Regions from separate parts of the Ruegeria sp. YTSA108 genome, predicted to be linked through region 2. Evidence: riboswitches for the same ligand, from Rfam matches in the RefSeq annotation. Region 2 holds a riboswitch; the other holds the start of a gene.
What was found. A riboswitch is a leader RNA that binds a small molecule or an ion and turns the genes downstream of it on or off. The one in region 2 is predicted to bind cobalamin.

Region 1 (7,499 bases), on a different contig from region 2:
CCTGATGCAGGCCTTCGGCAGCCTGGGATATGACGCGATTGGCCTGGGAAACCACGACTTCGGATTCGGGCTTCAATTCTTACAGCACGTTATCTCTGACGCCCCCTGCCCTGTGCTCAGCAGCAATGCCTTGCGCACGAATGGGCCTCAGATCTGGCAAGATCATGTCATTTTGCACAAACAGATCCCTGGCTCGCCGACACCTATGGCCTTGAAAATTGGGGTTTTTTCGGTCCTCCCGCCTCAGACAGCGCAATGGGAGGCGCACAAGCTGCACGACACCCTTACCACTCAGGACATCCTGACTTGTGCGGCAAACAAAGTCAGAAAGCTCCAAGACGAAAATTGCGACCTGATCATCGCGTTGGCCCATACCGGTTTCGGACCGGACAGGTCACAACGGAATATGGAAAACGCGATTATTCCGCTAGCCGAAATCGAAGGTATCGACGCAATAATTGCTGGTCATTCCCATTTGACCTATCCCGCCAAGGCCGGCTCTGAAAACACTCTGGTGCATGGCAAACCAGTTGTCTTACCCGGAACGGCCGGATCACATCTGGGGGTGATCGACCTGAAGCTTCACTCGGCAGAGCGCGGCGGCTGGACCGCTGGCGAAGCCCAGGCGACGCTGCGACCGATATCTGCGGGGCATCCCGACGAAATCGTATCACTGGCGCCTGAAGATCCGGAATTGTTGCATCTGTTTTCCTCGGGTCATGCCGAAACCCGCAGGCGAGCGGGCCAGCCGGTCGGGCGCACCCCGCACCATCTGCACAGCTATTTCAGCTTTTGCACCGAGGACCGTGGGCTGAGGCTGGTCGCCGCCGCCCAGGCTGCCGCGTTACGTCTGTGTATGTCCGAAACCGACCTGGCAGACATTCCGATTTTATCGGCGGTTTCACCTTCGAAATTCGGCGGTCGGGCCGGGCCGCGATTCTATACGGATGTTAAGCCTGGCGAGATATTCCTGCGTAACGTGGTTGACCTGCATGTTTTTCCAAACGAATTGCTGGGTGTCATTGTATCCGGTGATCAAATCGTGGACTGGCTTGAGATGTCCGCAGCTGTTTTCAACCAGATTTCGACCGGATCTGCATCCGAACTTATTTGCGAAAATCGGGTGGGTCACAACTTTGATGTGCTATACGGGCTGTCCTGCAGAATTGATCTGACACAACCTCCGCGTTTCGACGATATGGGCACCTTGATCAACGCCGAATACCGGCGCGTTTCAGAGGTTCTGGTCGGTGCCACCCTCATTGCACCGGATCAGCAATTTGCCGTCGCGCTTAACAATTATCGCGCCAGCGGGGGCGGGCATTTCCCATTTGCGGGTAATGCGCAACGTATCGACATGCCCATCCTGCCGGTCCAGCAAGCCCTGCTGGATTATCTGTCAGGCACCTTGGTCAGCGATCCGCTGGAAGAGGCCCAGGAACCCTTCAGAATCACCAGTAACACTGGTACGCAGGCGATCTTACGCACCGGTCCAAATGCCCACCGACATCTGCAGGACATTCAGGAATTTGATCCACAAGTCCTTGGAACCGACGAAAATGGCTTTTTACGGATTCTTCTGACCTTCTGACGGGTTGTGTTTTTCCGGCCAACTGCCTATATCCACCCTCGAGAGGTTGGCGCGGGCGAGCGCCTCGCCAACCTGGTCAGATCCGGAAGGAAGCAGCCACAACGAGCCCCGCTTGGGTCGATGTCCAACCTCTCACTTACGCGCAACGACTGCCGCAGGAGGGACTTTATGATTGTAGCAATGACCCTTCGGGCAGAGCGTTTCCGGGACTAACACCCGCTCTTGCCTGAACATGTTACCGATGGGTGCGCGTCTGCCACCCTGATGGTTTCCTGTATCTGAACACAGGCAGAACAATGTCCAAAACACTTTCGGACCTGGGATGGTCCTCTCATTTTGCAGCCCAACATGCTGTGAACCCTACCTGCACACCGCATCGCATCAACGCCGTCCATCGTGATCGCCTGATCGGCCTGAATGCGCTTGGCGGCACATCTGATCTGACCCCTGACCGATCAACCGGCGAATTTGCGGTTGGCGATTGGGTCCTTGCGGATGATCAAAACCGCATTCGGCATCTTTTGGAGCGCAAAAGCCTCTTGCAACGCCGGGCCGCAGGCACCGGTGCGCAGGTTCAGCTGATCGCGGCGAATGTGGACGTGCTGTATATCGTCAGTTCCTGCAATGCCGATTTCAATCTGGCCCGGCTTGAACGTTATCTGGCACTGGCGCATCAGGCCGGGTGCTATCCGGTTGTTGTCCTGACCAAGGCCGACAGCTGCCCTGACCCAGAGAGCTATGCCAGTCAGGCCAGTTCGCTGGTTCGGTTTCTGACCGTTCTAACCGTCAACGCGCTGGAGGCGTCAGAGATTGATCCGATCCTGTCCTGGTGCCCTGCCGGGCAAACTGCTGCTTTGGTCGGCTCATCCGGTGTCGGCAAAACCACATTGGCGAACGCCATGACTGGTCAGGCCGGGACAACGGCGGGGATCCGCGAGGATGACGCACGGGGTCGCCACACCACGACCCATCGTGCGCTTCACCCGATGCGAAACGGGGGGTGGCTGATTGATACGCCAGGAATGCGCGCCCTGCGTTTGATGGAAGCCCAAGACGGCGTGGATGAGGTTTTCTCAGACCTTCTTGAATTGGCTGCAAGGTGCCGGTTCTCAGATTGCCAGCACCAGGCCGAACCCGGTTGTGCTGTGCAGGAGGCGATTGCCAATGGCGTGCTTGAGCCCGACCGGCTGGCGCGCTGGCACAAGCTTCGGCGCGAAGATCAGAGGAATTCCGAAACCCTCGCGCAGTCACGGGCACGTGACAAAGCCTTTGGCAAAATGGTGCGATCCGTCATGAATGACAAAAAGTCCCGCAGCAGACACTGAGCGTGACAGAAAGGCGCCTCGTTTTCAGGCAATCAACCGGGGCCAAACCGCCCGGTTTCTGCGGGCAAAAGCGCCAATATGACCGATCTCAGGCGCTCCGAATTCATTCGGAGACAACAGATGTCGCCGCGCCTTTGGTCCATACAGATCGGCAAGCCGCCAGACAGCGTCTGGCGGCACCATCTGGTCGTCCTCGAAGGTGAACAGGTCCACCGGCGTATTCGATTGCGCCCATCTCGCTTCGGGCAGAGCGTCACCGATCTGCGGCACATAATTCTGCGGCGCCGTGCACCAGCTACGCCATTGCCAATAGACCGGACCAGGCAAATCGGCACCGATCCCCACCGCTTTGCCCGGCAGATAGCCCAGCGCATTCACTGCCAGACGCCCATGCACATGCCAGAACATCCACGCCAGCCCGCGATAGGGCCAGGGATGGTCGGACAGAGTAACCAGCCCCGAACATACACAGATCATCCGGTCGATCTGATCAATGTCTGGCTGCACCGGCCCCAGCAAGCCGCCAAGGGAATGACCGATGCTCCACTGCAAAGCGTCCGGGAACCGCCTGCGCATCTCAGCCCGTGCGGCGGGCATGTCGACCAAGGCCCAATCCGCCATGGTCACCTCAGAGGTTTTGAGTTTGTCGCGCAGCGAATGCCCGAAATCGCTGTAGTCATAGGTCAGACAGGCCATACCCTGTTCGGCGGCCAGCCAACGGGCAAAATGCTGGTAATATTCGCGCGGCACTGCAGTTGCGCTGTGAATCACCACGGCGACCTTCGGCTCGGTTTCAGGCAGATACAGCCGCGCCGACAGGCTGGCAGAGCCTGAGGCAAAATCAAAGTCCTTAGTCTGGACGCAGGGCGTGGTATCAAGCATGGCGCTTCCGACAAATTCTGAACTACTCGGTTCACTCAACAATCGGCCCGATTTCGGCCACCAGAGTCAAGATTTCATCAAGATGACCAAACGTCCGGTTTGAACCCCAACAGGTGGCTTGACTCGGGGTCTGCATAGCCGCTAGCGATGTGGTGATGGTTCTTGCCCCGGAAATGGGGCGGGATGAAAAGGGAACACGGTGCGGTCTGCCCCGGCGATGCCGGAAAGGGCCAACTCCGCGACTGCCCCCGCAACTGTAAGCGGTGAGCAATGCCGAAATACCACTGGCCCCAGGGCTGGGAAGGTCGGCAAAGCGACGACCCGCAAGTCAGGAGACCTGCCATCGTATCGAAACCGAAACTCGGGCGGGGTGTCCGGGCAGGTCGTCAGCGCGCTGTCAAACCTGATCCTCACCCTTCGTCCTGCGCGCGGAGGGCGCATTATGATCTGGAAGACAAAAACACACGAATTCACCGCAACCGTCTGTCAGAGGACCGGGAAACCCTGCCCCGCCCTTGCCCGAATGGCACGCGCCATGGCCGAGGCGATGGCGACGGCAAGGCCTGCGACATCCAAAACATTCGAGGTCGAAGGTACCAGCGATCTGACCCATTGCACCGAAGGCTGCACGGCCCGTTTTCGGGCCCAATCAGAACAGATCAGGGTCTATTGCGGCACCAGCACAGACACGCCGACAGAAAAGCTGGACGCCTATGGCGACATGATGTTCGGGCCGGAGTTCATCCAGAAATCCGCTGGTTTTCTGTCAGAACCACCCTGTGCGATGCTCGACGTATCGATCCTGCCGCCGCGCAGCGACAGTATTCCGTATCAAGTGTCTGCCTGATTCAGGGAAGGGTTCGGGCCGGCAACCCGGCCCAGTCCTTTTGCGCGTCGGTTTCCACCGCGCAGGGCCGCACTGCACGCAACCGCCGAAGCGCTTGGTCAGGCGCTTCGCCGCATTCCACCATTAGCCGCATCACAACCATCCCCGAGCGTCCGCACCCACCGCGGCAATGCACCAGCACCTTGCCGCCACTGGCAAGGACATGTTGGGCGGCGGCGCTGGCTTGCGGCCAAAGCGCCTCAACCTCAGGCGTGGGGGCGCCGAAATCGGAGACCGGAAGGTGGACCCAGGCAATCCGTTCGCACTGCAGGTCCGCCTCGAATGAACGCGCGCCGGAATGCTGGAACTCATCCAGAGTAGTCATCGAGATGACCAGGTCCGGCGCCCAATCCCGGATTACTGCGAAATCCCCAGCATAATCGCCCGTGACACCCGGCAGTGGGCACAGAGCGATCTGCCCTTTACCCAATCCAAGAGGGTGAATTGCAAAACTCTCCAACACAGCTCCTTTTCCTGCATCACCACATGGGGCTAAAGCCCCTCATGATTTACCGGCTCTGATACAACTTGCCAAAACGAAATTCCTTTTCGCGCGCGGTGGACGCGGACGGCGGGGGTCTCTACGCTGCAAACCTGACACGAATCCAACAGAGCAGACATGACCGACACGCCCAGCCCCGCCTATCAGGTTCTCGCGCGGAAATACCGCCCGGAAACTTTTGCTGACCTCGTCGGTCAGAACGCAATGGTGCGCACGCTGAAAAACGCGTTCGAGGCCGACCGGATTGCGCAAGCCTTCATCATGACTGGCATCCGCGGCACCGGTAAGACGACCACGGCCCGGATCATCGCCAAGGGCATGAACTGCATCGGTCCTGATGGGCAAGGCAAGCCCACGACCGAACCTTGCGGCCAGTGCGAACATTGCGTCGCCATCATGGAAGGCCGCCATGTCGATGTGATGGAGATGGACGCCGCCAGCCGCACCGGCGTAAATGACATTCGCGAAATCATCGACTCGGTGCGCTATCGTGCCGCCAGTGCGCGCTATAAGATCTACATCATCGACGAAGTTCACATGCTTTCGACCAGCGCGTTCAACGCGCTGCTCAAGACGTTGGAAGAACCTCCTGCGCATGTGAAGTTCATCTTTGCCACGACCGAAATCCGCAAAGTCCCGGTGACTGTTCTGTCGCGGTGCCAACGATTTGACCTGCGCCGGATCGAACCCGAGGACATGATTGGCCTGCTCAATAAGATTGCAGCGGCTGAGAAGGCGCAGATCGCGGAGGATGCCCTGGCGCTGATCACCCGCGCGGCCGAAGGGTCGGCGCGCGACGCAACATCGCTGCTGGATCAGGCAATCAGCCATGGGGCCGGTGAAACCAGCGCAGATCAAGTGCGCGCGATGCTGGGTCTGGCCGACCGGGGCCGGGTATTGGACTTGATGGAAATGATCCTGCGAGGGGATGCAGCAAGCGCGCTGACTGAATTGGGCGGGCAATATGCCGAAGGGGCCGATCCGCTATCCGTGCTGCGTGACCTGGCCGAAATCACGCACTGGGTTTCGGTTGTAAAGATCACGCCAGACGCAGCCGAGGACCCGACGGTTTCCCCTGATGAACGTGCCCGTGGTCAGCAAATGGCCGAGGCCCTGCCAATGCGCGTTTTGACCCGGATGTGGCAGATGTTGCTGAAAGCGCTGGAAGAGGTATCGGCCGCGCCAAATGCCATGATGGCTGCTGAAATGGCCGTTATCCGCCTGACCCATGTTGCCGACTTGCCCAGCCCCGAAGAGCTGATCAAGCGCCTGCAGGACAACCCGCCTCCGCCTCCGAATGGCGGTCCTGGCGGTGGTATGGCCGTGCCCTCTCAGGCTCCGGTACCAGCGGCATCATCTTCTTACGTATCCGCAACTAGCAGCCCCGCCGGCGCGCCGTCGGCCGCTCTGGCCCATGATATCCAATCGGCGCTGGCACGGTATCCGAGTTTTGACCACGTGGTTGAATTGATCCGCACCAATCGGGATGTGAAACTTCTGGTCGAGGTCGAAAACGGGGTGCGGCTGGTTTCTTACCAACCGGGGCGGATCGAATTCACCCCGACACAGAACGCACCCACAGATCTGGCAGCGAGACTGGGTTCGTCGCTGCAACGATGGACTGGCAACCGCTGGGCTGTGTCGATTGTAGCCGATGGTGAGGTTGCGACCATCGCCGAGATTCGAGACGCCGCCGAGCTGGCGTTGAAAGCAGAGGCTGAGAAACACCCATTGGTTCAGGCGGTGCTCATGCAATTTCCGAAGGCACGCATCAAGCGGATTGAAACACCGGAAGAACGTGCCGCCAAGGTGGAAACCGAGGCGCTGCCCGAGGTCGAAGACGAATGGGACCCGTTCGAGGAAGACTGAAACCGTCCCGCCTTACCCAACAGGAAACCTCCCGGGCCCAACGAGAGGAAAGGTCTTGCCAAAGGCCTTGACGACGGGCGGGAGCCAGCTCGGCCCTTGTGCCGCGCCGACCGCGCCCGTATTTAGGCGTCAAACCGGATATTAGGAGAATACCGATGCTCAAAGGACTCGGCGGCCTGGGTGACATGGCCAAGATGATGAAATCCGCGCAGGATCTACAGACCAAGATGACGGATATGCAGGAAGAGCTGAATACCATCATGGTTGTCGGCGAATCCGGTGCAGGGCTGGTCAAGGCAACAGCCACGGCCAAGGGAGAGCTGAAAGGTCTCGATATCGACCCGTCAATCTTTAACGGCGACGACAAGGAAGTGGTCGAAGATCTGATCCTGGCCGCCGTCAAAGATGCTCAGGCCAAGGCCGCAGAACGGTCGCAGGCTGAGA
Region 2 (7,499 bases):
AGCACGACTTTGACTAAAGAGCAGGTTGCCACAAAGAATGGCAATGCAATTGCGAAGAAAAAGAGCGAGCGCACATCCACAGTTGGGCGAGGCAAGGCAGTTGTAAGGACTGAAGCTCTAGAAACCACTGAATGGGCAAATGGCCCAACCAAGCTTTTCTTTGGTGATAGCCTCAATTTTTATGACGACTGGCAGGCTCCTGATTGCATCGTTTCTGATGGGGCCTATGGTGTTTTGGGATTTGAGGGGGACACTTCAGATCACACAGGAATGCCTGAGTGGTATGAGCCTCATATTGAAGCTTGGTCCAGAAAAGCTTCGGCAAAAACTGTTCTCTGGTTCTGGAACTCAGAAATTGGATGGGCATCAGTTCACCCCATCTTGGAAAAGCACGGCTGGCGCTATGTGAACGCAAATATCTGGGATAAGGGTGTTGGCCACATCGCGGGCAACGTAAACACAAAGAAAATCCGCCGCTTTCCAGTCGTGACTGAGGTCTGCGTACAGTATGTCTTTGAGGCGCGAATTGACGGGCAAATTCTTAAGCACTGGCTGTATAACGAGTGGAAGCGCACAGGCTTACCTATGCGGCAGGCCAACACGGCCTGCGGTGTCGCTGATGCCGCTGTAAGGAAGTATCTGGATCAAGGGCATCTTTGGTATTGGATGCCTCCTGAAATGTTCCAAAAGCTTGCAAGCTGGGCCAACGAAAGAGGCGACCCCAGTGGCCGCCCATATTTTTCGCGCGATGGCGTATCTCCAATGACCGCAGATGACTGGGCTGAAACGCGGTCAAATTTTGATTGCCCGCATGGAGTCACAAACGTCTGGCATCGCCCAGCACTCAGAGGTGCAGAACGCATAAAAGCTGATGGCACTAGAGGTCGCGCGGTACACTTAAATCAAAAACCGTTGGACCTAATGACAAGAATTGTGGAGGCCTCCACGCCGCAAAATGGCACAGTTTGGGAACCTTTTGGAGGCCTTTTCTCAGCGTCCGTCGCCGCAAGACGAGCTGGCTTCAATTCCTATGCTAGTGAAATAGACACGACGTACTTTCATTACGGATTGCAACGCCTTATCGAAGAAGCTCGTCAGTGTCCCCTTCCGTAATTCCAAGCTGTTTGGCGAGAACACTTTTCACGAGACCCCTGTCAGGATTTCGGAAAAGTTTCTCCCACTGCTTGACCGTTAAACCTTGAACGGTTTTTGCCAACACACGTGCCTTGAAGGCTTCTAGCTCATCGTGAACAATACGATCCATTTTCGCATAGTTCGTATCTAGACGGTAAGTAAACCCGCCAAGAAGCTCTCTGAGTTTCGCTTGATATTCAGGTGTGGGTTCGTACTTGTGCCCATTCGTTCCCCACGAATTCACCATTGCTTTCGCCTTAGCGATATCAGCTGGGTCTTTGTTCTGCAGCTTGTAACCGTTGGTATTTGTTTGCTGCAAGTTGCGAGTTCTGTCGCTAGTGTCCTCTGGTTCCAAAACAAGATAATCAGGAGGATTATGGTAGTGAGTGTCACGTGCTTTCGCTACTGATGCCCCAGATACCACTACGACATCCAAAATATATGGCTTTCCAAACAAGATGTATTCAGGCAGCCACGCCAACATGCATACATATGTGTTGTCATCCTTGAAATGGTTTTGTGAATCCTTGAAGCGAGCCGTTATTTCTGTTGCCAGAGGAAACCACGCTTTAATCTCAAAACCAGGCGTAGGCGTCACACCCTCAAAGATCGTGTCTGGAAATCCTGGATCTTGCCTCTTCCACTCTCCTTTTCCTCTGTATTCTTCTTGATCATTCAAAAATTCAACTGTGTTGAATTCGATCATATTTCCTAACAAGGGAGAAAGTTTAGAGATCACTTTGGACAAGTTCACAGCGGCATCAGGTGTGATTGGCTTAGATACAGTGAGCAAGTCAAAAACGTGACCACTTAGTTCATGCAGATGGGCGGTTGCTGTCTGAATAACGTCTTGAGTTTTAATTTTATCTTGCATCTTGATGGCCTTCACTGTCGCGAGACACAACTAAAAATTGCGCCACACTTTACCTAGACCACTGGATACCATAAGGAAATATACAATTTCATCCGCTTACAAACCGCTATTATCAACCTATGGTGACCACCCCAAAGAACCTTCAGCCCACCAACCTTTAAATTATGAAAAAATGACAAATTTGGTGAACAAAATGCCAACAAAGATCACCAACTTCGAACAGAAAATGCTCACTAACCAAGAGTACCCAAACTATCAATTTGAACTGACGTTAGTACCACCAAATCTTGATGAGAATGACATCATTCGTCATACAATTTTTGATGACCGTTCAATTGACGTTGATTGCAGTTACGGGTCAGTGTGGCTACGCGTAACTTTACGCTCTAACCCAAGCAAATTTGTAGCTCAGGCGACCTTTGGCGTCAGTTCAACGTCTGTAGTTTGCGACTTAGTTGAGGTCGCAGAAGAGTATCGCTTGAAGGGGCTAGGAAGGTACATCTATCGCCTAGTCGAAGACTTGCTGAAAATGCAGATTAAGCCCAGCAACAACTTATTGGATGATGGAAGGGCTTTTTGGGAGCACTGGCGAAATTAGATTGTACACAAAAAGGTATACAACGAAAAATATTACAAATAAATGTTTGATTTTCAATTAATATTCTTGATGTCGATCTCTTGCAAATCCGTGTACACCGGTTCGATTCCGGTACTCGCCTCCAATACTTTCAAACAGTTGCTTCGCATTCGGCTTTTCGAGCCTGCGACATGCCGTCTCGCTACGGCAGTGCTCTGCTGAGTGAAGCTTGACACCGGATTGATCAGAAGGCGGTGGACTCACTGGCTCGGCCGGTAAATTTGACCGCTCTATCGAATCCACGCGATATGCCCTTTGAAGTAACTGGCCCGCGAATCCTTTCGTCTGGATATCTTCGAGGCGCAAAGCCCAAACTCGCCTGCCGTCATTTTGCATGTGGCTGACCAAACATGCCGCTGACAGGCATTGGCAGGTCGCTTTTCCATTCTCGATGATTTCCGTGCGTCTGCCGCGCTTGACAAGCCCCCTGCCCGTGCCGCATGTCCCATCCGTTGGTGTCTGCACATGCAGATGAAAAGGGAATGCGTCAGCGGTCATCCGTCAAACGCAGCCGCCCCCGCGACCGTGACCGGAGAGGGTGCCCAAAGCCACTGGCCAGACAGGCCGGGAAGGCGGGACATCTGCCAGAGGCCAGCCTCTGACATCCGCAAGCCGGGAGACCTGCCAACATCCGAAGTTGAAACCGGACGGGGTGATCCGGTGTCGGGCCCATGTCGCAATACGTGGCCCGCATGAAACCCCGTCCCCCGCGAAGAGGATTTGGGGGGATGAGAGACATGACCGAGACCACACCTGTTGAACTGCTGGTGTGCACGACCTGCCGCCGCGGCCTGCCCGTCGAGAATGATGCAGATCGTCCTGGGGCGTTGCTGCACAAGGCGTTGGAGCAGGCAGAACTTCCTGATGGCGTCACTTTGAAGGCAGTAGAATGCCTTTCAAATTGCGATCAGGGCTGCTCGATTGTGCTGCGTGGCGGACCCGAACGTTGGACCTTTGTCTATGAGCATCTCGATGAAACCGATCATGTCGAGACCATTGTTGAAGGTGCGACCAAATATCTCGAGACCCAAGATGGCCTCGTTAAATGGCGCGAACGTCCTGAACATTTCCGCAAAAACTGTGCGGCCCGCATTCCCCCGATTGGAGCTTAGATATGAGCAATCTCGAAAAACTGCCCGTCACTGTGATCACCGGCTTTCTGGGCTCGGGAAAGACCACGCTGGTGCGTCATCTGATGCAGAACCCGCAGGGCAAGCGCCTGGCCGTTGTGGTCAACGAGTTTGGAGATGTTGGCGTCGATGGCGATATCCTCAAATCCTGCGCGATCCCCGATTGCCCGGCGGAAAACATTATGGAATTGGCCAATGGATGCATCTGCTGCACCGTGGCAGATGATTTCATCCCGACCATCGAGGCGCTGATGGCGCTAGAGCCGCGCCCCGATCACATTCTGATCGAAACCTCTGGCTTGGCCCTGCCCAAGCCGCTGCTGAAAGCGTTCGACTGGCCGGATATCCGCTCGAAAATCACCGTGGATGGCGTAATTGCTCTGGCCGATGCCGAAGCTGTGGCCGCCGGTCGCTTTGCCCCGAATGTCGCTGCGGTGGATGCCCAGCGCCTGGCCGATGACTCGATTGATCACGAAACGCCGCTATCCGAGGTGTTCGAGGACCAGATCTCCTGCGCCGACATCATTCTGCTGACCAAGCCTGATCTTGCTGGCCCCGAGGGGGTCGCCAAGGCCAAGGAAATCATCGCGGCAGAGGCTCCGCGCCCGCTGCCCGTGGTCGAAGTGGCCGAAGGCGCTGTGGATGTACGTGTTGTGCTGGGGCTTGAGGCCGCTGCTGAAGATGACATGGAGGCACGTCCCAGCCATCACGATGGCCACCACGATCACGAGCATGATGATTTCGAAAGCATCATTGTCGAGCTGCCGGAACAGACCGATCCGGCCCAGCTGGTCGCCAATATCGAACGTCTGGCGAATGAACTGAACATCCTGCGGGTCAAAGGCTATGCCGCTGTTACCGGCAAACCCATGCGCCTTTTGGTGCAGGCAGTCGGGGCCCGTGTGCGTCATCAGTACGACCGCCCGTGGGAGCCAGGTGAAGAGCGTCGCTCGCGTCTGGTGGTCATCGCCGAGCATGACGACATCAAAGAGGCTGAAATCCGCGAAATCCTCGTGGGTGTAACCGAGGCCGCCGAGTAAGCCATGCACGTCGTCTTCCGCGAAAGCCACGGGTTAGAGGAAACGGAGACCCCAACCGATCTGGGCCAGAGCCCGGCGGATCTGGTGGTGCTGTCCTTTTCCGACAGTGATCTTGGCGCTTTCGCGGCAGGCTGGCATCGTGGTGGTGGACCCGAAGGCCGGATGCCGACCCTGCGGCTGGCCAATCTAACGGCGCTGAAGCACCCGCTTTCTGTCGACACCTATGTCGAGCAGACGCTGGAGGGCGCCAAAGGCATTCTGATCCGCCTGATCGGTGGCGTGCCCTACTGGTCCTACGGATTGCAGCAGGTTCTGGCACTGGCCCACGCCAAAGGCATCGCTGTGGCAGTCCTGCCGGCGGATGGACGTGAAGATACGCGCCTGGATGACTATTCTACCCTGCCCGTTTCAACCCTGCGGCGGCTGGCGCATCTTTGCGACACAGGCGGTGAGGTCGCAGCGCAGGCTGCGCTGGCGCAAATGGCACTGGCCGCGGGGCTTTATTCTGGCCCGGTGATGGGGGCCAAGACGATCCCGGAATGTGGCGTATGGTGCCCGGATCGCGGTGTGATCCCGGCGGATACCGCATTCGCCGGTGATGCCAAGCGCATCCTCGTGACCTTCTATCGCGCCTATCTGACCTCGGCAGACACTGCCCCGGTCGCGGCCCTGATCCACCGTCTGCGTGCGCGTGGGTTTCAGGCTGTTGGCCTATTTGCGCCGTCGCTCAAAGCCCCTACCGCCGCTGACTGGCTGCGCGAACAGGTCGTAGCGCTGGCCCCCTCGGCAATCATCAACGCCACCTCCTTTTCGGGCAAAGGCGCCTCGGGAACGTCCCCGCTGGACGCCGCCAATGTGCCGGTATTTCAGGTCGCCTTGTCCACCGCACGCCGCAAGGCTTGGGTCGATGCGGAACGCGGGCTGTCCCCCGCCGACCTCGCAATGCATGTGGTCCTGCCCGAGGTGGATGGCCGCATTTCGGCGGGCATCGCTTCGTTCAAGGAACCGGGCAAGCGCGACCCGTATCTGGAATATTCCCGTTTTGCCCACCGCCCCGAGCCGGAACGGGTTGAGGCGATCATTGATCGGGTGGACGGCTGGCTGCGCCTAAGCGACAAACCTAAGCCAGATCAGGTCCCAGCGTTGGTGCTGTCGACTTATCCCGGCAAGGACTGGCAGATGGCCCATGCGGTTGGCCTGGATGCGCTGGCCTCGGCCGAGGCGATGCTGTCTGATCTGCAGGCCGAAGGCTATGACACCGCACCTGGCGCGCCGATTGCCGAGACGCTTCTGGATGCGCGACTGTCTTGGCCGCTCGCGGCCTATCAGACCGCGCTGGAAGACTTGCCGGAACAGTTGCAAACGGATCTGCAATCCATCTGGGGCAAGCCTGAGGACGACCCGGTTTTTGCCGATGGTGCGTTCAACTTTACCGCCTTGAACCGGGGCAAGACACTGATCGCGCTGCAACCGGAACGCGGCACGCCCGAGCTGCGCGATGACGACTATCACGATCTTTCGCGCACCCCGCGCCACAGCTATGTTGCCTTCTATCTCTGGCTGCGTAAGGGGCATGGCGCGGATGCGCTGATCCATATCGGCGCGCATGGCACGTTGGAATGGCTGCCAGGCAAATCGGTCGCCCTGTCCCAAAACTGCTGGCCTGAGGCGTTGGTCCGAGATCTGCCGGTGATCTACCCCTTTATCGTGAATGACCCCGGCGAGGCCGCACAGGCCAAGCGCCGGATCGGCGCGGTTACACTGGGCCATATCCCGCCCCCGATGCGAACAAGTGACACGCCGGACCGTATGGTGCGGCTGGAATCCCTGCTGGACGAATTCTCGAACGCCGACGGGCTGGACCCCAAACGCCGCGACCGACTACAAGAAGACATACGGGATGAGGCGCAGGCCATTGGTCTGGAAAGCGATCTGGGTCTGAATCAGGCAACCTGTACCGCCGAAGCGATCACCCGTATCGACCGATTTGTCTGCGACATCAAAGAAAGCCAGTTCGGCGACGGCTTGCACGTCTTTGGCCGCGTCCCCGAAGTGACCGGCAATTTTGATGCCACGCCTTCGGCGCATGCGGAACGTCAATCACTTTTGGACGCACTGGCCGGGAAACGGATCGAGGCTGGCCCGTCTGGCTCACCCTATCGCGGGCGCTCGGACGTGCTGCCGACAGGGCGAAATCTTTACACCACCGATCCGCGTTCGGTTCCAACACGCGCGGCCTATACCCAAGGTGTCAAACTGGCCGAGGAACTAGTGCGGCGGCATCTGCAGGAAGAAGGCGATTACCCCAAGGGGCTGATTGTCGACCTCTGGGGCTCGGCCACGATGCGCACTGCGGGTGAAGAATTCGCCATGGCGCTTCACCTGCTGGGTGTGAAACCGGTTTGGGACAAGGGGTCGGAGCGGGTTTCCGGTATCGAGGTGCTGCCAATCACTGATCTCAGCCGTCCACGGCTAGACGTGACCTTGCGTGTCTCGGGCCTGTTCCGCGATGTATTCCCGACGCTTTCTGCGCTGTATGGCCAGGCAGTGCGAGCATTGTGTGAACGGGACGAGGCAGCAGACTGGAACCCATATGCCGGGCAGGCACCGGCCGCCCGTGTCTATGGCCCCGCCCCCGGCAGCTATGGCCTGAACATGACGCAGCTATCCGAAATCTATACGGA

Region 1: it holds a riboswitch for cobalamin, as region 2 does, so the genes downstream of both, AC2FHW_RS09365 (hypothetical protein) here and AC2FHW_RS03360 (DUF1636 family protein) in region 2, are expected to answer to the same signal.

What each region holds. Positions count from the first base shown of each region.
Region 1 covers NZ_JBXWND010000005.1:124,138-131,636, forward strand. The annotation lists gene AC2FHW_RS09345 (5'-nucleotidase C-terminal domain-containing protein) at 1-1,591, shown strand, start outside; RNA gene ffs (signal recognition particle sRNA small type) at 1,631-1,729, shown strand; gene rsgA (ribosome small subunit-dependent GTPase A) at 1,888-2,916, shown strand; gene AC2FHW_RS09360 (alpha/beta hydrolase family protein) at 2,941-3,798, opposite strand; cobalamin riboswitch at 3,938-4,157, shown strand; gene AC2FHW_RS09365 (hypothetical protein) at 4,241-4,645, shown strand; gene AC2FHW_RS09370 (protein-tyrosine phosphatase family protein) at 4,647-5,147, opposite strand; gene AC2FHW_RS09375 (DNA polymerase III subunit gamma/tau) at 5,304-7,055, shown strand; gene AC2FHW_RS09380 (YbaB/EbfC family nucleoid-associated protein) at 7,211-7,499, shown strand, end outside.
Region 2 covers NZ_JBXWND010000002.1:66,061-73,559, reverse strand. The annotation lists gene AC2FHW_RS03380 (DNA methyltransferase) at 10-1,113, shown strand; gene AC2FHW_RS03375 (hypothetical protein) at 1,079-2,008, opposite strand; gene AC2FHW_RS03370 (hypothetical protein) at 2,046-2,606, shown strand; tRNA gene AC2FHW_RS03365 (tRNA-Glu) at 2,596-2,730, shown strand; cobalamin riboswitch at 3,082-3,288, shown strand; gene AC2FHW_RS03360 (DUF1636 family protein) at 3,383-3,757, shown strand; gene cobW (cobalamin biosynthesis protein CobW) at 3,760-4,815, shown strand; gene cobN (cobaltochelatase subunit CobN) at 4,819-7,499, shown strand, end outside.